3 regions of the Alteromonas sp. 4NS20-0143 genome follow, and region 2 is predicted to be linked to each of the others. Evidence: predicted binding sites of a transcription regulator. Region 2 holds the regulator's gene; each other region holds the start of a gene.
The links. The regulator MetJ, encoded in region 2, represses methionine synthesis genes. The targets are predictions, from matches to a motif close to TAGACGTCTAGACGTCTA.
Positions count from the first base shown of each region.

Region 1: a site for MetJ is predicted at 4,700-4,717, ahead of metK (methionine adenosyltransferase). Genes of this name have one in related genera too.
Region 3: a site for MetJ is predicted at 2,763-2,780, ahead of thrA (bifunctional aspartate kinase/homoserine dehydrogenase I). Genes of this name have one in related genera too.

Region 1 covers NZ_BAAJLR010000002.1:617,476-625,477, forward strand. Annotated here, with positions in the region: gene AC27HD_RS06405 (phosphoglycerate kinase) at 92-1,267, opposite strand; gene epd (erythrose-4-phosphate dehydrogenase) at 1,360-2,370, opposite strand; gene tkt (transketolase) at 2,388-4,379, opposite strand; gene metK (methionine adenosyltransferase) at 4,787-5,932, shown strand; gene AC27HD_RS06425 (hypothetical protein) at 6,313-6,789, shown strand; gene AC27HD_RS06430 (3'-5' exonuclease) at 6,875-7,408, opposite strand; gene AC27HD_RS06435 (substrate-binding periplasmic protein) at 7,764-8,002, shown strand, end outside.
Region 2 covers NZ_BAAJLR010000008.1:40,335-48,336, forward strand. Annotated here, with positions in the region: gene metF (methylenetetrahydrofolate reductase) at 96-986, opposite strand; gene metJ (met regulon transcriptional regulator MetJ) at 1,149-1,478, shown strand; gene AC27HD_RS15265 (malic enzyme-like NAD(P)-binding protein) at 1,683-2,900, opposite strand; gene AC27HD_RS15270 (hypothetical protein) at 3,554-3,868, shown strand; gene rpmE (50S ribosomal protein L31) at 4,187-4,399, opposite strand; gene priA (primosomal protein N') at 4,935-7,127, shown strand; gene AC27HD_RS15285 (SPOR domain-containing protein) at 7,256-7,858, shown strand.
Region 3 covers NZ_BAAJLR010000003.1:488,712-496,713, reverse strand. Annotated here, with positions in the region: gene AC27HD_RS09365 (S-(hydroxymethyl)glutathione dehydrogenase/class III alcohol dehydrogenase) at 244-1,401, opposite strand; gene AC27HD_RS09360 (LysR family transcriptional regulator) at 1,785-2,663, shown strand; gene thrA (bifunctional aspartate kinase/homoserine dehydrogenase I) at 2,955-5,420, shown strand; gene thrB (homoserine kinase) at 5,454-6,404, shown strand; gene thrC (threonine synthase) at 6,505-7,791, shown strand; gene ung (uracil-DNA glycosylase) at 7,788-8,002, shown strand, end outside.

The sequences.
Region 1 (8,002 bases), on a different contig from region 2:
GGTAAGCACCGGTAGCATACTAGGCGCTATTTCTTACGTTATAGTTTCAAGTTAATTAATTTGATTAGCTAACTTGAGGCAACGACAGCGCTTATTTATTTTTTTCTTCTAGTATCGCTACAGCAGGCAGTGTTTTTCCTTCAAGAAACTCAAGGAATGCACCACCGCCTGTTGATATGTAAGAGACCTTATCGGCAATCCCATACTTATCGACTGCTGCAAGTGTATCACCGCCCCCTGCAATAGAGAATGCGTCACTTGCTGCAATTGCTTCAGACAGGGCTTTCGTACCTGCGCTGAACTGTTCAAATTCAAATACACCGACCGGGCCATTCCACACAATGGTACCCGCATTTTTAATAATGCTTTCCAGAGCTTTCGATGAGTCTGGGCCAATATCAAAAATCATATCTTCATCAGTGACTTCAGACACGTGCTTTAACGTGGCCTCAGTATTTTCATCAAACGCTGCACCTACCACTACATCGGTTGGCACAGGAATGTTTCCGCCATTGGCCTGGGCGTTGTTCATTAGCTGAGTAGCTTGTTCCGTCAGGTCCATCTCAACCAGTGACTTACCTACATTGTGGCCCTGGGCAGCAATAAATGTGTTTGCTATACCGCCACCTACAATAAGCTGATCGACCTTTTCTGCCAGTGTTTTTAATACGGTTAGCTTAGTCGATACTTTTGACCCACCAACAATGGCCACCATTGGGCGCTTAGGATTATCTAGCGCTTTACCTAGTGCATCGAGTTCGGCAGCTAGAAGCGGCCCGGCACATGCTTGGGTAGCAAATTTCGCTACACCATGTGTAGAAGCTTGTGCACGGTGAGCCGTACCAAATGCATCCATCACGAAAATATCGCACAGTGCAGCATATTGTTTTGAAAGGGTTTCGTCGTCTTTCTTCTCGCCTTCATTGAAGCGTACGTTTTCTAGGATCACTAGTTCGCCATCGACAAGCTCAACACCGTCTAGGTAATCTTTAACTAGCTTTACAGGTACATCGAGGGCGTCGTTTAGGTAATCGACAACAGGTTGAAGCGAAAACTCTTCGGCAGGCTCGCCTTCAGTTGGACGGCCAAGGTGAGACATCACCATAACGGCAGCTCCAGCATCAAGCGCTGCTTTAATGGTTGGAATTGATGCTTTAATGCGAGCATCGGAGGTTACTTTGCCGTTTTTAACCGGTACGTTTAAATCTTGTCTAATGAGAACACGCTGACCGTGCAAGGCCATATCGTTCATACTTGGAATTGGCATCATCTTTCCTATGTTAATTTAAAAATGTTGTCATTCATTAACGTGTGAAAGCTGCGCGGGTTGGTGCCACCAACCCTGGCAGCATTTACGATTTATTTTGCTTCAAACATCACTTTGGCTGTATCTAGCATTCGATTTGCAAAGCCCCATTCATTGTCACACCACACCAGAGTTTTAACTAACTGCTTGTGGCTTACGCGAGTTTGTGTGCCATCTACAATACACGAGTGTGGGTCGTGATTGAAATCTACTGATACCAGAGGCTCTTCGGTGTAGTCTAAAATTCCCTGCAAGCGACCGTCTTTTGCCTTTCGTAACGCTTGGTTGACTTGCTCAATAGACACTTCACTTTCGAGGCTAACACTTAAGTCCATCGCGGTGACGTTGATGGTGGGTACCCTTACCGCTATTGCTTCGAACTTGCCGGCAAATTTGGGTAAAATACGTTCAATACCCGCCGCCAAGCGCGTATCTACAGGAATGATAGATTGGCTTGCAGCCCGAGTTCGACGTAAATCTTCATGGTATGCATCGATAACTTGCTGGTCATGCATTGATGCATGAATGGTGGTAATTGTGCCACTAAGTACACCAAACGCCGCATCAAGCGCCTGAATAACAGGAACAATACAATTTGTGGTACATGAGCCGTTAGAGACTAATTTATGGTCACTGGTTAAGGTATCTTCGTTAGTACCGAAAATGACTGTGTTGTCTAAATCGGGAGAACCAGGGGATGAAAACAGCACTTTTTTAGCACCCGCATCGAGATGAGACTGCCCTGAAGCACGATCATCAAATACACCGGTACATTCAAGCACAATGTCTACACCTAGGTTTTCCCAGGGAAGATTGCTAATTTCGGCTTCAGCAAGCAGCTGGATATCATCGCCTGCTACCGACAGCGTTTTATCTTTTAAGGCCACATCGAAACGAAACCGCCCGTGGGCGGTATCGTATTTCAGTAAATGTGCAATGCCTTCGGGCTTAGCAATGTCGTTAATGGCTACAACATTAAACTCGTTATTACGCCCACTCTCGTAAAGTGCGCGTAATACGTTGCGACCAATTCGACCAAACCCATTTATGGCAATATTTACCATTGGCTTTTATTTACCTCTTACAGAGACAGCGCGGCCTCTATGACAGCGTCGGTAGTAATACCAAAGTGCTTGAACAGGTCGCCCGCAGGTGCCGATTCGCCAAAGGTATCCATACCGATAATAGCGCCATTAAGGCCAACATATTTGTACCAGCTGTCTTTTGACAGTGCTTCAACCGCTACACGCTTGGTCACTGAAGAAGGCAATACGCTCTCGCGGTAGTCTTTCGACTGACGATCGAACACGTCTGTCGATGGCATTGATACCACGCGCACGGCCTTGCCTTGCTCGGTTAATGCAGCGGCGGCTTCTACTGCCAACTGAACTTCAGAACCCGTAGCAATAAGAATAATTTCAGGCGTGCTGTCACTATCGACAAGTACGTAGCCACCTTTCGCAATATCAGCCACTTGCTGTGAGGTTCTTTCTTGCTGCGCTAAACCTTGGCGCGTAAAGATAAGAGTGGTTGGGCCGTCAGTACGCTCGATTGCCGATTTCCACGACACCGCTGATTCAACTTGGTCGCAAGGGCGCCAGTTATCAAGATTCGGTGTAGAGCGAAGCGCAACTACTTGCTCAACAGGTTGGTGAGTTGGGCCATCTTCGCCCAAGCCAATTGAGTCGTGTGTGTACACAAAAATAGCAGGCTGCTTCATTAGTGCTGCCATGCGAACTGCGTTACGTGCGTATTCCATAAACATCAAGAATGTTGCACCGTATGCTTTGAAGCCGCCGTGTAACGTAATGCCATTCATCATGGCAGACATACCAAACTCGCGCACACCGTAGTAAACATAGTTACCCGATGCATCCTTAGCTTCAACGCCTTTACTGCCTTCCCAAATTGTTAGGTTAGAGCCTGCTAGGTCAGCAGAGCCGCCTAATAGTTCTGGCAACAATGGACCGAACGCATTCAGCGCATTTTGAGACGCTTTACGCGACGCAATGTTTTGCGGATTAGCTTGCAGCTCGGCAATGATTGCATCTGCTTTGTCACTGAAATCAACTGGCAGTTCACCGTTAACTCGGCGCTTAAATTCTGCGGCTAGTTCAGGGTATGCGGCTTCATAAGCTGCAAAAGCATCGTTCCATGCCGACTCTGCTTCACCGCCTTTACCTTTGCCATCCCACTGAGCATAAATGTCATCAGGAATTTCAAACGCGCCGTGCTTCCAGCCTAGCTTTTCACGTGTTGCTACAATTTCATCATCGCCTAGCGGTGCACCGTGACAAGACTCAGTACCTTCTTTGTTTGGAGAACCAAAACCAATGGTCGTTTTACAACAAATAAGGGTTGGCTTAGCGCTGTTTTCTTGCGCTTTTTCGATGGCAGCTTTCACTTGTTCTGCATCGTGACCGTCTACACCTTCAATCACATCCCAGCCGTAACTTTTAAAGCGTGCTGCCGTGTCGTCGGTAAACCAACCTTCAACTTCACCGTCAATTGAAATGCCGTTGTCATCCCAAAACGCGATAAGTTTGCCTAAACCTAAGGTACCTGCAAGAGAGCACGTTTCGTGTGAGATACCTTCCATTAAGCAGCCATCGCCAAGGAATGTATAAGTGTAATGATCAACAATGTCGTGACCATCGCGGTTAAACTGAGCCGCAAGTACTTTTTCAGCTAGCGCCATACCGACTGCATTGCTCACGCCTTGGCCTAATGGGCCTGTGGTGGTTTCTACACCAGGTGCATAACCATATTCTGGGTGACCTGGAGTTTTAGAATGCAACTGGCGGAAGTTTTTAAGCTCTTCAATTGGCAGTTCGTAGCCCGATAAATGAAGCAGAGAATATAACAGCATTGACCCATGACCATTCGAAAGCACGAAGCGATCGCGGTTAGCCCATGATGGGTTAGCTGGATTATGGGATAAAAAGTCCTGCCATAATACTTGAGCAATGTCGGCCATCCCCATTGGGGCGCCTGGGTGACCTGATTTAGCTTGTTGAACCGCATCCATACTTAATGCACGGATAGCATTGGCGAGTTCGCGACGAGAGGGCATGTTGTCTCCTGGTTATAATTCGTATCTAAGCGAGCGTGGAGGTAAGTCGCGCATTCGACTTAAGCTTTGCTTTTTAATGTACGTTTGAATGTGGCGTTATTCTTACCCATGCCACCGCACAGTTCAATGGGTTTATAATGCCAAAAGCGAAACTACTCACAAAAAATGGTCTATTAAGCAAAACACACGTAAATGCTCATTGATAAAACGCAAATTTGTATGTCAGTACTCGACGTTGTTCGATCTCAATACGTAACTAAAAAAGAGAAACTGATCGGTAAATGTCAACAAATCGTAACGGTTTAAAGTCACAAGACTTTTAGACGTCTAGAAGTAAAGACTGGTATTTATAACTTGATTTAGTACAATACAAATAATTTCGATAATTAAATGCAAACGGAGTACACATGGCCACGAATCTATTCACTTCTGAATCGGTTTCTGAAGGACATCCGGATAAAATCGCTGACCAAATTTCAGATGCAGTGCTTGACGCTATATTAGAGCAAGACTCTCGGGCACGTGTTGCCTGCGAAACCTATGTAAAAACAGGTATGGTTTTGGTTGGCGGTGAAGTTACCACGTCAGCATGGGTTGATATTGAAGAAATCACTCGAAATACAGTGAAAGAGATTGGTTATACCCATTCTGATATGGGTTTTGATGCTGATTCGTGCGCCGTGCTTAACGCTATTGGTAAGCAGTCTCCCGATATTAACCAGGGTGTAGACCGCGCCAGCTTAGAAGAGCAAGGTGCAGGCGACCAAGGTTTAATGTTTGGTTACGCAAGTGACGAAACCGACGTGCTTATGCCAGCGCCGATTACTTACTCGCACCGTTTAGTACAAAAGCAAGCTGAAGTACGCAAATCGGGAAAGCTTGATTGGCTGCGCCCTGACGCGAAAAGTCAGATCACGTTTAAATACGAAAATGACAAGCCTGTTGGAATTGACGCAGTAGTGTTATCAACACAGCATTGCGACTCAGTGTCTACTGAAACCGTTCGCGAAGCTGTCATGGAAGAGATAATTAAACCGGTTCTGCCAAGCGAATGGATTGATGGAAATACCCAATTTCACATTAACCCCACCGGTCGATTTGTGATTGGTGGCCCAATGGGCGACTGTGGTTTAACCGGTCGCAAGATAATTGTTGATACCTACGGCGGTATGGCACGTCACGGCGGTGGTGCATTCTCAGGAAAAGATCCATCAAAAGTTGACCGCAGTGCCGCTTACGCTGGACGTTATGTAGCGAAGAATATTGTAGCGGCAGGGTTAGCCAAGCGCTGTGAAATTCAAATTTCTTACGCTATCGGCGTTGCGCAGCCTACCTCTATCAGTATCGATACTTTTGGTACCGGCGTGGTTGACGAAAAAACATTGGTTGCACTAGTGCGCGAACATTTTGACCTTCGCCCGTACGGCCTAATTAAAATGTTAGACCTTGAGCGTCCAATTTACCGTGCAACTGCGGCTTATGGTCACTTTGGTCGTGAAGCTTTCCCTTGGGAAGCGACTGACAAAGCCGAAGCGCTTAAAGCATCGGTTTAGTTAAATAAATAAGGGCGTGTTAGCGCCGCTAAAAAGCCCTCGTTAATGCGAAAAGCATATTTATAGCGGGGGCTTTTTGTTTTTTAAAGTAAAAGAATTTGCGTTAAGTATTTTAAATGCATTTCCGTAACCTGCATTTTTGTCTATGCTTAGATAAAAGCTATTTATGCTTTTAATAGTTAGTCAATTAATAAGTAGCTATTTAATAAGTAGCTATAAAAATACGTACTGCATCAGCATGATACCGTAGACGCCGATAAGCAGTGCCATAATAAGATTGTTGAGTAAAGAATGGTGCTCTTTTTCTTTCTTTACTCTAAACTTCTTTGTTGCTGATTGTGTTGTAACAAGCAATGAAATTGACACTTAAAGTGAAACACATGACAACCAAGCGCTTCTACGTTTTATTGCTACTATGCGGACTCTGTTTTGCCGCTAGCAATGCGAGTGCGCGTGAAAGAAGTGTAGAATCTAACTTTGGTCCCATTCATTTTAAAAGCGCGAAGATGGCAAACTGGCAGCTGAAAAGCCGCTACAGACCACATTCCATCACAGAAACCCATCAGTACGACAGTAGCTTTACCTACCCCGCTGGGTCGCAAACGTCTGTGAGTGCCAAACGCAGTTTTAATACGCGCTTACCTCAACATGTTTACGCCACGTACAATACGAAAAACACTGCATTTAGTCATTACGCAGAGTGGCTGTATGTTCCAACTGATATAGGCACGTTTACCCGATTAGGATGGCTTTTAGGCGATAATAAAGGGTTGAACATGGCGGTAGAAATTGAACATCGACAGGTTGGAGAAGAAGAAAATATGGCGCTTTCTCTAGGTGTGCATTACCTCTTTTAAGGGGTTATGTTTTGAAGGTAGGCTCTTAGTTCGTTTTGGCTTTATTTGTTTTCCCTAATTTGTTCGGCCCTTATTTGTTTTGCCCTTATTTACTTTGTTTAGGCGACTGGTGAGCCTTTTTACTGGTCTTAATCTGAGTTTGTATAAACGTTTGCTGAATTAAATAGGCGTCGGCACTAGCTCTATGTCGCTGGGTATCTAAATTCACTGATAAATTATCTTTCACCTCATGCCACATGTTCATCTGCGGCTCGCTCAAAATGTATTCCATTGCCCTGCACGTGAACGCCATCTCAACCTGAGCGGCGCTAAACAGCTTTATCAACCATGGGTTATCAACCACCCAACCGTCACTGTATACTATGGTATTGCCTAAAAAGCGATTAAGCTCGTGACACACTCTCACAGGCTCAACGCCGCGAGTGTGAAGCATCTCTCTTGTTATACCGTGCAGTTGTTCGGCTTTGTCATCCCAGTGGATCCACGAATCAAACGGGCGGATCAATTTACACCACTTTGCACCATCATAGCGCACGATGCCGACTTCAATGGGGTAACTCGCCGCCCCAAAACCACTTGCTTCAACATCGACGATAGAAGGGAGCCATCTATTTTGCACTTTTTCTCCGCATAATTAATTACTAGCACGTTATATTGCCCACACACTGCACCTGTGTCTTAAAGGGTAGCAGTACATTTTTCTTTTAGGCTACTAAAAGGCGACTCAGCCGAATATACGCACTTTTTCTTATTTTTTACTTCTAGCATCGCAATAGTAGAATCATGCCACTTTTCATCATCGTTAATTTGAACTACTCTGACCACATGGGTTGCGTTTAAAGCGTCTCGCTTATTAATAAACAATACCTAAAAACGTCTAAACAAACGATGCAAGCGCTTTTGATAGAATCTTTAATCTTTTTTATAAATGATGCAGTGTTTACGAGCGACTTTTTACGATGTGGATGGACCCAGTGAAACGACGAATATATCGAATTTTAGTAAAGATGTTGCTGCTCTCGTTAGCCTCTTCAGCCTGTATTGCCAAGGAGTCGCTGAGATATAATCTAGGTACTTCAGGCAGCTCAATACCCTATGAAAATGCGGTGGATGATCATCGTCCTGGCATAATGGTGGAATTACTACCATTAATTATGGACACTGCCGGGTTTAAAACCGAAAAAGTCATGCTATCTACAAAACGAGCCGCGCA
Region 2 (8,002 bases):
TGATGGTAACTGCCAGCGGCGCTATGAGTAAAGGTTTATTCTAGAGCAGGTCGATGCATTGTCTCTGCATTTTGCCTGTGGCTTACGGTCGGCAATTATTTGCTGTCGCCACGCACCCCAAGCATATGGCAAATCGCATAGCTTAACTCACTGCGATTTAGGGTGTAAAAGTGGAAGTGCTTTACTCCCTCTTTTGCTAATACCTTAACTTGGTCCATCGCAATGTTGGCACCAATCAGGTTACGGGTAGCTTGATCATCAGCGTCTAAACCATCAAACATTTTATGCAGCCAGCCGGGCACGTGAACATTGGTAAATCCAGCAAACTTCACAAGGGTTTGATAGTTTGTCACTGGAAGAATACCTGGCACTAAGTCTAAATCAACGCCGGCAGCAGCGGCCCGGTCTCTAAATCGCAGGAATACGCTAGTATCAAAGAAAAACTGTGAAATGGCCTCGGTAGCACCGGCTTCTGCTTTGCGCTTCAAATTCAGCAGGTCGAACTGCGCATTGCGAGCTTCGGGGTGTTTTTCAGGGTAGGCAGCAACTGATATATCAAAATCAGCAACCTCTTTCAGTAAGGCCACTAAATCCGATGCATACATTTCAGTGTTATCCATGCCCGGCGGTAAATCACCACGCAAAGCAACAATGCGGCGTATTCCTGAATCCCAGTAGTCTTGCGCAATTTGCCTTAATTCGTCTTTACTGGCGTCAACGCAAGTAAGATGAGGAACTGCGGCGACGCCTGTTTGCTGCTGAATGCGCTTGACCACATCGTGAGTTCTGTCTCGTTCGCCACTATTTGCTCCATATGTCACCGACATGTAGCTTGGCTTCAGTGGTGCTAAACGCTCAACTGATTTCCATAGAGTTTGCTCCATGGCTTCCGTTTTAGGGGGGAAAAACTCAAAGGAGACGTCAATATCACGCAGTTCCGATAGGGACTGGTTGAGCGCATCAATGCCTTGTGCATAAGAAACCATGTATTTTTTCTCTCTACTAGCGATATGGATAGACGTTTAGACGTCTAAATTAAAGAATATATGTCTAGACGTCAAGAGGTTTACACTGCTCAATTGACCTTTTCGTGAACTCGTTTAGAATTTCCCTTCATAACATAAATAAAATAAGACCGAGTTAGTACTATGGCAGAATGGAATGGTAAATATATACACCCCTACGCAGAGCACGGTAAGAAAAGCGAACAGGTAAAAAAAGTCACTGTTTCAATACCGATTAATGTGCTGAAAGCGTTAACTGACGAACGCACCCGTCGCCAAATTAATAACTTGCGACATGCAACTAACTCAGAATTGTTGTGTGAGGCATTTCTTCATGCCTTTACAGGTCAGCCTTTACCGAACGATGATGATTTGCGTAAAGACAACGGCAACAGAGTGCCTGCAGAAGCAAGAAGAATTATGGAAGAGATGGGCATTGATCCCAGCTTCGAAAATGAGCCTACCGAAGAATAGGGTAGAGCGAATGCACCTAAGTATGACAGTGTGACGCTGTCATACTTAGGTGCTCAATTTAATAAAGCCGCTTTAATAAAAGCGCTTTAATAAAATCAGGTTAATAAGGCCGACTTATCAAAACGTAGCGTCTGTGTTTTACACTCGCTCATACGCCTTTTTATTAAGCCTGTTTCTCAAGCGTAATGGCTAAGACTGAACGTCTTAAATGCCAGCTACCCCAGAGTCTATGGCAGCTTTTGATACTGCACTAGCAATGCGTTCGCACAAGCGGGGGTCCATGGGTTTAGGGATAATGTAGTCCTTTGAGAAACTAAGACTTTTGCTATTGCTCGCGGCAAGCACCTCAGCAGGTACTTCTTCTTTTGTTATGGCGCGCAGTGCCTCAACGGCAGCTACTTTCATTTCATCGTTTATAGCGCTTGCTCGTACGTCTAATGCGCCGCGGAAGATAAACGGGAAGCAAAGTACATTGTTTACCTGATTTGGGTAATCTGAGCGACCGGTTGCCATAATGAGATCATCTCGTACCGCATGAGCGAGGTCTGGCCTGATTTCAGGGTCTGGGTTAGAGCAAGCGAACACGATAGGGTTATCGGCCATAAGCGCCAATGTTTCCGGAGGAAGAAGGTCTGGGCCAGACACGCCCACAAATATATCAGCACCGTCCATGACGTCTTCTAGGGTTCGCTTGTCGGTGTTGTTAGCAAATAACGATTTATGTTCTGTTAAGTCTTCGCGACGAGTGTGTATCACTCCTTTTCTGTCGAGCATGTAAATACGCTCGCGCTGTGCACCGCATTTTATTAGCAACTCCATACAGGCCACGGCAGCGGCTCCCGCTCCTAGACAGACAATTTTGGCATTTTCGATATTTTTGCCCTGAATTTCTAGCGCGTTAAGCATTCCGGCTGCGGTGACAATTGCGGTGCCGTGTTGGTCATCGTGAAAGACGGGGATTTTACAGCGCTTAATAAGCTCTTGCTCTATTTCAAAGCACTCTGGCGCTTTGATATCTTCAAGATTGATACCGCCGAACGTATCAGCAATATTCGCTACCGTATTGATAAACTCTTCGGTAGTTCTGTGCTTCACTTCAATATCAATAGCGTCGATACCAGCAAAACGCTTAAACAGCAGCGCTTTACCTTCCATTACCGGTTTTGAGGCTAGTGGACCCAGATTACCTAAGCCTAAAATAGCAGTACCATTACTGATAACCGCCACCAAATTGCCTTTAGCCGTATACTTGTATGCGTTGTCTGGATCTTCAGCTATTTCTCTTACTGGCTCGGCAACGCCTGGGCTGTAAGCAAGCGCTAAATCATCAACGCTGTCTGCGGGTGTCGATAGCTCAACGCTTATTTTTCCTGGCGTAGGCTTGGCGTGATAATCGAGAGCGCGTTGTCTAAAATCTGACATGTGAAATAGATTCCTTGAGTGTAGGGTTCATGGATATTGCTATATGTTTAAAGGGTAGCGCCTACTGGCCATTTTTTTAAAGGCTAGCTGCATCAAATCCGGACTGTTATCCGTGTTATTTATCTGTGTTATTCTTGCTTGAGCGCACGTGGTAACACTAACACAGGCCATGGTGGTCTACATATCTGATCAGAGTTACTAGGGCGTGCTCTATTGTGCTACTTAATTACGCTAATGGGTCATAATTAATGTAGGTGAGAGAAACTCGTTAGACCAGTAAAAGCAGACTATGTTTGTCATTCATACATATTATGTTTATTTTTTATCTCATATTTCTTCTGTATTTGTACGGTCTTTCAAATAATGAGTCAAAATTAAAATAGCGAGTCAACAAGACCGGCGAAAAGGCGCTTGGCATAGAGCGACCTGGCATTGAATTACCTGACAGTAAGCTACCTGATTGAGAGCCTTCTGATACAGAGAAAACTGTTGAAGAGTTATATACATAGAAACTAGGTATTTAGACGCTAGCTCTTTAAAAGCGACGTTTCAAATAGCTATCCAGTAAAGAGAAAAGCCCTAGCAAATATAAATTCTAATGCTTAAGCTTCGGGCTAGCGGCTTTAATGAATAAAAATGGTGAATGTGAAAATATGACAGAACGTCGATTAATCAGCGAGCTTACTGAGGTTTGCGAGGGGCTAAAAAAACAAGACAATGGCTTTGTTTGGCTCACTCATTTAGGGCACTGGCGCAACCCAGAGATTGTGGCCGTGTTTGACACCGAAATAAATCGCAACCGCGCGCTTGAACAAAACTGGGAGGCGACATTTATAACGCAGGTAGAGATAGCGCTGGAAGGAATTAAGTCTAAGCCTGTATCTGTGCGTTTTGATAGTGAGGAGGCGTGCGCAAAACAAAGCCAGGGAAATTGGGATACGCATTTCGCTAAAAACGTCACTCATTAGGTCTTCATATCTGAGATCTATCAACGCACTGCCAGCGCTCTCTTGTGCTCGCGCACAATTCAGTGTTTTCTAGTGCTCGCGCACAATTCAGTGTTTTCTAGTGCTCGCGCACAATTCAGTGTTTTCTAGTGCTCGCGCACAGTGTTTTCTAGTGCTCGCGCACTATGATACCTGTTCTCTTTGTCGCTCAATGGCGGTTCTATCTTCTGTTTATGCAGAAGCCCATGGAGCTGGTCATTCAAAAGCTATCTAAAAAGCAGGCAATAAAAAAGCGCCCTAAGGCGCTTTTCCAACTCAATACTTAAAAAAGTACGAAGTTTATTTCTTGCTAAGAGCACCGAAACGCTTCTTGAAGCGATCAACACGACCACCAGTATCAACGTTACGTTGTTTACCAGTGTAGAATGGGTGGCAAGAAGAACATACGTCTAGGTTGATGTCTTTACCCATTGTAGAGCGGATTTTCATTACGTTTCCGCAAGAGCATGTTGCTGTCATTTCAGCGTATTCTGGGTGGATACCTTGTTTCATGGGATTACCTCACAATAAGGCCGTATCGCTATTCAGCCCGAAGCCAAACACCATACGTAACTTAATATTCAAATGATGAGCGGTTCTTAGAACAACCCATCGCAAAAGAGCGGCGGATAATAAAGGAAGCTGCGCCAGCGATCAAGCGCTTTATGAGTTTAAAATATCCGTACTCTTTGTTGTGTCACCTTGATATAGAGCCACTGCACCTGCGGTAACACGCCGCGATTACGAACATTTTAAATCTCGCTGAGTGGGTAATTATCTATGCGGACTGGTATTGTGTAACCAAAGCAAAAAATAGGGTCAAAAAATAGGGTTAGTAAGGTAATCTAAAACTATTTGAGATGGTTTTATGGCAGCGATGAAATCTGTGTTTAAATATCCCATATCTTAACTCTCACGCTAATCGTGAGTATTCATTCTTGTTAACTGTGCTCGTTATATTAGCTCGTCGTATAAGCTCGTCATATTAACGGTTAGCTATCGGGCCTAATAAACAACGAAGACAGTAGCTTTAGAGGTGCGTTCTACCATGGCTTATATTTGTGTTGCGGTGCCAGTGCCTCTGCGACAGTTGTTTACTTATACTTATCATTGCGATTTAGCCGCAGGCGTGAGAGTGCGCGTGCCCTTTGGCCCAAGAAAGCTGGTGGGTATTGTTGTTGACGAGCCAAACAAAGACGCTCCTGAGATAGAGAATGCCGATAAGTTAAAGGCCATAGAGACGGTACTTGATGAAGCTCCCGTCATAGATGCAGTGCTTTTGAAAATGGCACAGTGGCTGTGGCAATATTATCATCATGCACCCGGTGAAGTGCTTCACACCATGCTTCCTGTTTTATTGAGAAAGGGTGAAACAGCGCAAGTATTGCCAGAAGAAAGAATACGGCTGACTGAAACGGGGGAACACACTTCATCTGATGAACTAACACGGGCACCAAAACAAAAAGCATTTTTTGAGGCGCTACAAAAATCCAGTTTGTCAGCGCAGCAAAGTCGAAAGTTATTTGGTGCGCCAGCGGTTAAATCCCTTATAGATAAGTCACTTGCCGAAGTGGTTGATGTAGTGCCTGAAGTGCGAGAGCAAGAATGGCTATCGACCATAACCATTGATGAAAAGCCCATTCCCGATACCGAGCAGTCTGTTGCCATTGCAGCGCTTAATCAGCAGCAGGGTAAATTTGCCGTCAGTTTGCTTGAAGGCGTGACGGGAAGCGGAAAAACCGAGGTCTACTTACAGGCCATCGAGCCTTTATTACAAGCCGGTAAACAAATACTTATACTTGTCCCCGAAATTGGATTGACTCCACAAACCGTGTCTCGCTTTGAGAAGCGTTTCAGTATCGATGTTGGGGTATTGCACTCCCAGCTTTCTGATAAAGCTCGGCTGCGGGTATGGCAGCGGGCAAAATCTGGTGAGTTAGGCATCGTTATTGGAACCCGTTCAGCAATTTTTACTCCTCTTGCTAACCCAGGGATGATCATTGTAGATGAAGAGCATGATGAGTCGTTTAAGCAGCAAGATGGGCTTCGCTATCACGCCCGCGACTTGGCGGCGATGAGAGCGAAACAACACAGTATTCCTTTACTGTTAGGTAGTGCAACCCCCGCTTTAGAAAGCCTTAATAACGCTTTAGGTGGGCGGTACGCCCATTTACACCTTACCCGCCGAGCAGGTGGTGCACAGAATACCCACCAGCATCTTCTAGATGCGCGAGATCAACCTCTGCATTACGGTATATCACAAGCGCTGTTAACCATCATGCGCCAGCATATTAATGCGGGAAACCAAGTGCTGGTATTTGTGAATCGTCGCGGATATGCGCCTGCGTTATTGTGCCACCACTGTGGTGAAACGGTAACCTGCAAGCGATGTGACAGACCTTACACCGTGCATAAGTCGCAAAATCGGTTGCAGTGTCACCACTGCGCCGGCACCAGGGCAATGCCAAGGCAATGTGAAGCTTGTCACAGCGCGTCCCTCGTTACCGCAGGTACCGGCACAGAGCAAGTGGAAGACGGGCTAGCCTCTTTGTTTCCAGATGTTAAGCAGGTGCGTATTGATAGCGATACGGTGCGAGGAAAGGATAAACTTCATCAAACCTTAGATGCCATTAATCGCCAGGAGTATCAATTACTTGTTGGCACTCAGATATTGTCGAAAGGGCATCACTTTCCTCACGTTACGCTTGTGGCCGTGCTTGATTGCGATGGTGCCTTGTTTAGCGCCGATTTTAGAGCGCCTGAAAAGTTAGCACAGCTAGTCACTCAGCTTGCAGGGCGTGCAGGAAGAGCCAGCAAGCCCGGCGAAATGTGGTTACAAACTCACAACCCCCACCATCCGCTGTTACAAGATTTAGTGAATAACGGCTATGGCCATTTTGCCCGCCATGCATTAATGGAGCGAAAGGCGGCAGGGCTACCTCCTTATATCAGTCAATTTGTGGTGCGCTGTGAAGCTGCTGACAGTGCGTTGGCGTTTGCCTTTTTAAGTGGAAGCCGCAGTGTGTTTGCGGCGAGCAACAATGACATAGAAATGAGTGGCCCTTTTCCATCGTTAATAGAAAAACGACAGGGGCGCTTTCGGTTTATGTTGATATGCAGCCACAACAAGCGGGCTCCACTTCATAGCGTATTACGCCAGTCACTGCCGTTTTTGCAGGCACTGCCTCAGGCGACAAAAGTGCGATGGTCGGTGGATATTGACCCAACAGATTTCAGTTAGCTTGTTAGCGAGCAATACGTTAAAATTCGCATTACAGTACATATCATCACAGTACATATCATCAAAGTACATAGCATTAAATGCCAAATTTGGTGTTTTAGCGACAACATGTAGGAATATTGCCAACTATGGCTCAACGCGATTACGTCTCCCGTGGACGCTCACAAAAAAATAAAAAAACGCCCAAGAAAGCGCCAGGCAATGCCAATAGTCGTGCCAATAGCCATGCGAGCAGCCGACAGTCGAGTGCGCCAAGCTTACATACGCTTCCGGTTTTTAGGATTGCGATAATTATTGCCCTTGTCCTCGGCTTTGGTGTGTTTTTATGGTCAATTAAAGATAACGTTGAAGATGATGTGGATACCCAAGCTGCCCGTCCTGTCGCACCAACAGAAGAAGCCTTACCCAAATTACCCGAAGAAGAATGGGAGTACATTAAAACCCTGCCTGGCTATGAGGTAGAGGTGGATGTGCAGGCTCAAGAAAAGTCCGATAAGCGCTATCTTATGCAGTGCGCGTCGTTTAGAACCCGTGCCCAAGCGGAAGAAATGAAAGCGAAAATCGCATTTCAAGGTTTAGAGGCGCTCATCCGTCAAAGTACGGGAAGTAACGGAGACTGGTTCCGCGTTATTTTAGGTCCGTTTGAGTCTAAACGAGATGCAGAAAAAGCGAAGCACAGCCTTCGCAAAGTCAACATTGCCACCTGTCAGATTTGGTATTGGAACTTATAATAGATAAATCAGGTAAGCGTACAAACCCTCCAGCCCCTTGAAATTATAAACCGTCCCCCCACTTAAGGTTTATAGAATTGATAAGTTGCTGCCGCTCAGGTTCTATCTAAGCGGCATCAACTCCCAGCCAAAACGGGGAATTAA
Region 3 (8,002 bases), on a different contig from region 2:
ACTATGGCATGAATACGCAGTAACAGCTAAAAACGTGATTAAAATCTCTTTTTCAATGCGTAACACATTGTGAAAATCAGTGTTTTTTTGCCTAGTGTTGTGCAATAAAAAAGCCCGCCTTGTTACCAAAACGGGCTTTTCTAGCGGTTATTTTAAAAGCATTTGTTCATATGAGCTATTTATCTATATGAACTGCTTATTTCTATAACCTACTTGTCCATATGACCTACTTGTCCATATGACCTACTTGTCCATATGAACAACTGAGCGAATGCTTTCGCCTTTGTGCATAAGGTCAAACGCTTCATTGATTTCGTCTAGCCCCATAGTGTGAGTAATAAATTCCTGCAGACCGAAATCACCGTTTAGATATTGCTCAACAATGCCAGGCAGCTGCGAGCGGCCCTTCACGCCACCAAAGGCAGAACCACGCCAAACACGACCGGTAACAAGTTGGAACGGTCTGGTTGAAATTTCTTGTCCAGCACCCGCAACCCCAATAATAACCGACTCTCCCCAGCCTTTGTGGCAGCACTCAAGTGCAGAGCGCATTACATCCACATTACCGATACATTCAAACGAGTAGTCTACACCGCCATCGGTAAGCTCAACGATGACGTCTTGAATGGGCTTGTCGTAATCTTTCGGATTCACCATGTCGGTGGCGCCAAGTTGCTTTGCCAACTCGAATTTACTCTCGTTAATATCAACGCCAATAATACGTTTCGCACCCGCCATACGCGCGCCGATAATTGCTGACAACCCAATACCACCTAACCCGAAGATAGCTACCGTGTCGCCTTCTTGTACTTTTGCTGTATTTAACACCGCGCCCATGCCGGTAGTAACACCGCAACCAAGTAGGCATACCTCTTCAAGTGGAGCACTCTTATTGACTTTTGCCAAAGAGATATCGGGTAAAACAGTGAATTCAGAAAATGTAGAGCAACCCATGTAGTGATAAATTGGCTCGCCGTCTTTTGAGAAGCGGCTAGTGCCGTCAGGCATTAAGCCTTTGCCTTGCGTGGCGCGCACTGCTTGGCATAAATTTGTTTTGCCAGAAGTACAAAATTTACATTCGCCGCACTCTGCGGTGTAAAGAGGAATAACGTGGTCGCCCACTTCTACACTTGTTACTCCTTCGCCTACCATCTCTACAATACCGCCACCTTCATGGCCAAGTACCGATGGAAAAACGCCTTCTGGATCTTCACCTGACAAGGTGAATGCGTCGGTGTGACATACGCCAGTCGCTTTTATACGAACTAATACTTCGCCTTTTTTAGGCAACTCGACATCTATCTCTTCCATTTTGAGTGGCTCGCCAGGTCCCCATGCCACTGCTGCTTTGGATTTTATATGCGTTTGACCTGCTTCTAATGAATCTTTAAACGAGCTCATACTTTACTCCTGTCATTACAATTCGAGTTTGTGATGTTTGATAAGACGAGTATAGGAGAGGCAGGACGATTGATAAATACAGATTTAGTAAATCACTATTTCTTATTTGTAATAATAGTAAAAGCGTCATAGGCTCTAAGCTGTACGGTACTTTATTTTGCCCAACCAAGGTTGGGCGAAAATTGAGCCAAAAGTGAACCAAAATCGAGCCAAAAGTGAGCCAGAAGTGAATGAGGGACTAAGTTAGTCGCTGAGTAAGAGAATTATTGAAGTACACGGGAAACGCACGATAGGACGTATGCTTTAAAAGGAATGGTTTGAAAAGAGTAAATTAAAAAGGATGGTTTTAAAAAATTGAATAGGTTGATACACGAGGCACAGCGGTGAAAAATCTAGATGGTATTGTTGAATTCTGTAATGTCGCTAACGTGGGGAATTTTACCGGCGCGGCAAACAAGCTAGATACTTCAGTGGCACAAATTAGTCGAAAAGTTGCTGCACTAGAGAAGCGACTTGGGGTAAAGCTACTGCAGAGAACAACGCGCAGTGTATCGCTAACCGAGGCGGGCTCGCTTTATTTTGAGCAAACCAACCCGGCGTTAACCATGCTCGAAAATGCACAGCTAACGGTAAGTGCGCTGCAACAATCTCCACAGGGGCTCATTAAGTTGACCGCGCCAGTAGCCTTTGGTGAAGCATTCATTGCGCCTTTATTGAATAAATTCCTAGCTACCTATTCCGGCATCAGTGTGCAGTGCACGTTTTCCAACGATAAACTGGATATCATTGAGCAGGGACTCGACTTGGCAATACGCATCGGCAAACTTGAAGACTCCTCATTGATTGCTAAAAAGTTGGCTACACGCCAGCTGTACGTGTGCGGAAGTCGAGAATACCTTAAAAGCACATCGATGCCAGAAACGCTTGAAGACTTAAAACAACACAGTTTGCTGGTAGGTTCGCAGCCTCAATGGCGCTTTCTAATTAATCAACAGGTTCACACTCTGAATGTAAATGGTCGCGTGCGGTATAATAGTGGCAATGCACTTAAAGCTGCTGCGCTTAACGGACTGGGTCTAACCCAACTTCCCGGTTTTTACGTGAGAGATGCCATCACCGAGGGGCATCTCATAGAGGTCTTACCAGATTATAAAGATAAGCAAGAAGCCATCTGGGCCGTGTTCCCCTCTAACCGTAATGTGGCACCTAAAATTAGACTTCTTGTTGATTTTTTGTCCGAAAACCTTACAGATGACCGATAATGTTACCCATAATCGGCTTTTCATATTCAAAAAAGAAACGTTATGTCTAGAGTGTTGCATTATGTGCAATACAGTGTGGTGAAAACTGCGGTTGACAGATAGACGTCTATACGGCAAATTGAACCCATGAAACAGATTCTAGCGATTCGCACCATGACCATGTTAATTACCACCTCAAGAAGGGCGGTCGGTGACTAGTGCGAATAAGCAAAAGACAACGAAAGCCCGCCTCAAACAGAGCGGGTTTTTTTTTATATACGTTTTAGCATGCGCAACCTCAAGGAGTAGCATATGAAAGTCTTAAAGTTTGGAGGGTCTTCTCTAGCCGATGCACCGCGATATTTACGCGTTACAGAGATTAGCATGGATACTCACCAAACCGACGGTGCTGCCGTTGTACTATCGGCCCCAAAAGGCGTAACGAATGCGCTCTCATTATTGTGCGAACAAGCAGCCGGTGGCGAAGATTTTCAGCCGCTTCTCGATAAGCTAAACGACACAGTAACCGGTATCGCTAACAGCTTAAATGATGAATTAGACGGGTTTGAATACAACCGAGTTATCGCTTTTATCGACAGCCAGCTTGCAGTATTGAAAAAACATCTACAGGGCATTAGTTTGCTAGGTGTAGCGCCTGACAATGTGGCCGCAGGCATTCTAAGTATTGGTGAGTACATTTCGGTAACGCTCTTTGGTGCCATTCTTACTGCAAAAGGCGTGACTAATCGCATTATTGACCCCGTAAAATATATTCTTGCTGATGGCGAGTACTTAGACAGCATTGCCGATGTGTCGCTAAGTAAGGCGCGATTTACTGACGTTCCCGTTGATGGCAGTGAGTTTCTTATCATGCCGGGGTTTGTAGCCGCAAACGAAGAAGGGCAAAAAGTCACCCTAGGTCGAAATGGTTCTGATTACTCTGCGGCTATTCTTGCTGCGTGTATTGACGCAAGCTGCTGCGAAATTTGGACTGATGTAGACGGCGTTTACAATGCGGATCCGAATCAGGTTGAGGGCGCAGTACTGCTTGATAAACTCACCTATCAAGAAGCGATGGAGTTATCCTATTTCGGCGCAAAAGTTCTGCACCCAAAAACAATAGGCCCTATTGCTCAGCATCATATACCGTGCCTTATTCGAAATACCCTTAATCCGGCGGCTCCTGGAACGCTTATCAGCAATGAGAAAAGCGAGAAATGGACATCGGTCAAAGGTATATCACAGCTTGATAATGTCACTATGTTTAACGTGGCGGGACCTGGCCTTAAAGGCATGGTGGGAATGGCAAGTCGCGTATTCGAAGTTATGTCGAACGCCAATATCTCAATCAGCCTTATTACCCAGTCGTCTTCTGAATACTCCATTAGCTTTTGTATACAGAGTAAAGACGCTAATAAAGCACTGAACTTGCTTGAAGATGCGTTTGCGCTAGAGTTACAGAATCAATTACTTGACCCAATTGAAGTGCGCAACGACCTTGCTATTGTAACGCTTGTGGGCGACGGTATGCGTCAAACTAAGGGGCTTGCGGCTCGTTTCTTTAATTCATTAGCGCAAGCACGAGTGAATAATGTAGCGATAGCGCAAGGCTCTTCTGAACGTTCTATCTCTACTGTTATCGAGACTAAGCGGGCGAAAAAAGCGGTGAAGGTTATTCATCAAAACTTTTTCTCAGACAGGCACACTATCGACGTATTCCTTGTAGGCTGCGGTAATGTAGGTAGCGAACTGCTAGCACAAATTGCGAAACAGCAGCCGGCCTTGCTTGCACGTAACATACAGCTGCGCGTATACGGTATGGCAAATAGCCGCAAGTTGTTGCTTAATAGTCAAGGTATCGATTTAAGTGGCGACTGGAAAGCCGCACTAGAATCTGCCCGTGAAGGGTTGAGCGTTGAACGCCTAGATCAGTTTGTGAATGACAATAGTTTAGTTAACCCAGTGATTGTGGATTGCACCAGCCATGAGGCCATTGCTAATCAATATGTAGACATGATGGAAAGCGGGTTCCACGTGGTAACGCCAAACAAAAAGGCGAATACTTCAGCCATGGAGTATTACCGTAAGCTGAGAAAAACAGCTCAAGCTACCAACCGTCAGTACCTTTATGAAACTACTGTAGGGGCTGGCCTACCTGTTATAGATAACCTTCAAAAGCTATTTAGCGCTGGCGATGTACTTCATCGTTTTGAGGGCATACTTTCTGGCAGTTTATCCTATGTTTTCGGAAAGCTGGACGAAGGTATGACGCTTTCTCAGGCTACTGAAACCGCCAAGCAAAACGGCTTTACTGAGCCAGACCCGCGTGACGACCTAAGTGGCATGGATGTAGCACGCAAGCTTTTAATTATGGCCCGTGAAGCAGACCTTGCGTTAGAGCTGTCTGATATTGAAATTGAATCTGTATTGCCGCCAGGCTTTGCAGAAACCTGCTCGGTTGATGAGTTTATGACTCAACTACCAGAGCTTGATGAGGCGTTTGCAGCGCGTGTTGAAGATGCTAAATCAGAAGGTAAAGTACTGCGATACATTGGCAGCATAGAAGATGGCAAGTGCAAGGTAAGTATTGAAGCAGTACCACCAAGCAATCCACTGTCTCAAGTGAAAGATGGCGAAAATGCATTGGCCATCAATAGCGATTATTACAATCCTATTCCTTATGTAATACGCGGCTACGGCGCCGGCGGTACAGTAACTGCGGCCGGTGTGTTTGCAGATATTCTACGAACGATGCCTTGGAAACAAATGGCGTACTAAGCGTATAGAGAAGTAATAAGCAGGAATACGAATATGAAAGCAATACGTGCCTATGCGCCGGCCTCAATTGGTAATGTAAGTTTGGGCTTTGATGTCCTTGGTGCTGCACTTGAACCGGTGGATGGCACAAGACTCGGTGATGAGGTAGAAGTTAAAGAAGCGGCGCATTTTTCACTTGAAACCATCGGTGCTTTTGCGCACAAACTACCCGATGATGCCGACAGCAATATAGTGACAAAATGCTATCATTACTTTTGCGAAAAAATGTTGAATGACAATAAAGCGGTATCACCTGTCGCTATTACGCTGCATAAAAACCTGCCCATAGGTAGTGGCTTGGGCTCAAGTGCGAGCTCAATTGTGGCTGCCTTTGCCGCTTTAAATGCGTTCTTTGACAGTCCTTTCGATAACGATACGTTGTTAACGATGATGGGGGAGTTAGAGGGGCAGATTAGCGGCAGTATTCATTACGATAACGTGGCGCCGTGCTTTCTTGGCGGTATGACGTTAATGACCGGCTCACCATCGCCGGTAACGTTATCGCTACCGCTTAATGACCAGTGGTACTATGCTATTTGCTATTCTGGTATCAGTGTATCGACGGCGGCGGCTAGAGATATATTGCCCAAGCAGGTGGACATGGCAACAGCACTGACTTTCGGTCGTCAGCTAGGCGTGTTTGTTCACGCATTGCATTCAAAAGCATTCTCTCTGGCGGCCTCGGTAATGAAAGACGTGATTGCCGAACCGTACAGAAAGTCACTGTTGCCAGGTTTCGATGAAGCGCGTGCATTCAGTGAGCGTGAAGGTGCACTGGCCTTTGGTATTTCAGGGTCTGGACCTACTGTCTTTGCGGTATGTAATAGCCAAGATCAAGCTAAAAAAATTGCAGCTTACTTAGATAAAAATTATGTGCAAAATGACGATGGCTTTAGCCATGTATGTCAAATTCCAAAGCTCGGAACGCTAGTATCAAAGACCTGATACAGCAGCGCACAGCTTTAACTCAAAAGGGCAAACAGTCTTAAAAAGGCTGAACTAAAGCCTGCATGGGCGTGGTAAGAATTTAAGAAGGTAAATAAAAGTGGAATTGGTAAATTTAAAAGATTCATCAGATACGGCAAGTTTTGCAGAAGCAGTAAAGCGCGGCTTGGGCAAAAATCAGGGACTGTATTTTCCAGAGAAAATTCCAGCCTTACACAATATTGACGGACTATTGGAAAAGCCCTTTGTTGAACGCAGTATCGACGTGCTTCGTACCCTTATTGGTGATGAATTAGCTGAAGGCGAGTTAAATGCCATCGTTGAAACGGCCTTCTCATTTGGCGCACCGGTTGAGCAAGTTAATGACAATGTGTATTCACTCGAACTTTTCCACGGCCCAACGCTGGCATTTAAAGATTTCGGCGGGCGCTTTATGGCGCAAACATTATCTCGCATCAGTGAAGGTAAGCCGATAACTATTTTAACCGCAACCTCGGGTGACACCGGCGCTGCCGTAGCTCACGCATTCCATGGCATTGAAAATATCAACGTGGTTATTCTTTTTCCAAAGGGAAAAATCAGCAAGCTTCAAGAAAAGCTATTCACCACGTTAGGCGGCAATATCCACACGGTTGCCATTGAAGCCGATTTTGATGCCTGCCAATCGCTTGTTAAATCGGCATTTGACGACCCAGATGTACGTGAAGGCCTGCACCTTAACTCAGCCAACTCAATCAACATCAGCCGTTTGTTGGCTCAAGTATGCTATTACTTCGAGGCGATAAGCCAGTTGCCAAAAGAAAAGCGCGACCAGGTCGTTATTTCAGTGCCTAGCGGTAACTTTGGTAACTTGACCGCGGGTATGATTGCTAAGGCAATGGGGCTGCCGATTAAGCGCTTTATTGCTGCGACAAACCTCAATGATACCGTTCCACGTTATTTAAAAACGGGAGAGTGGGATCCAAAGTCAACAGTGGCCACTATTTCAAATGCCATGGACGTGAGCCAGCCGAATAACTGGCCGCGTATCGAAGCCCTTATTGAGCGCGGGTATATCGACAAAGCGTGTTTGAAAGGTGAAATGGTTGACGAAGAGTACACTCAGCTTGCTATGCGCCAGCTGGCTCAGCAGGGCTACACTAGCGAACCTCATGCTGCTATTGCCTACCGCGCAGTGAGTCATGACTTGGAAGAGGGGGAAATTGGCCTGTTCCTTGGTACTGCCCATCCTGCGAAATTCCGCGAGACGGTAGAAAACGTATTAGGAAACCCGATTAGCTTACCTAAGCCCCTTGCTGATGTGGCGGGAGAAGATAGCTTAGCCGTCGATTTGCCTGCATCGTACGACGCATTGAAGCAGCATATGATGAGTCTGTTAAAACCATGATGACGTGGACAGAGGCATTAGCACAAGAAAAGGCAACTCCTTATTTCCGAGAGCTAATGTTACATGTTCAGGCAGAAAGGGAAGCGGGTAAAGTTATTTACCCGCCAAAAGAAGACGTGTTCAATGCCTTCGCCATGACAGCCTTAGAGGACATTCGCGTTGTTATACTAGGCCAAGATCCCTATCACGGGCCACATCAAGCCCATGGTCT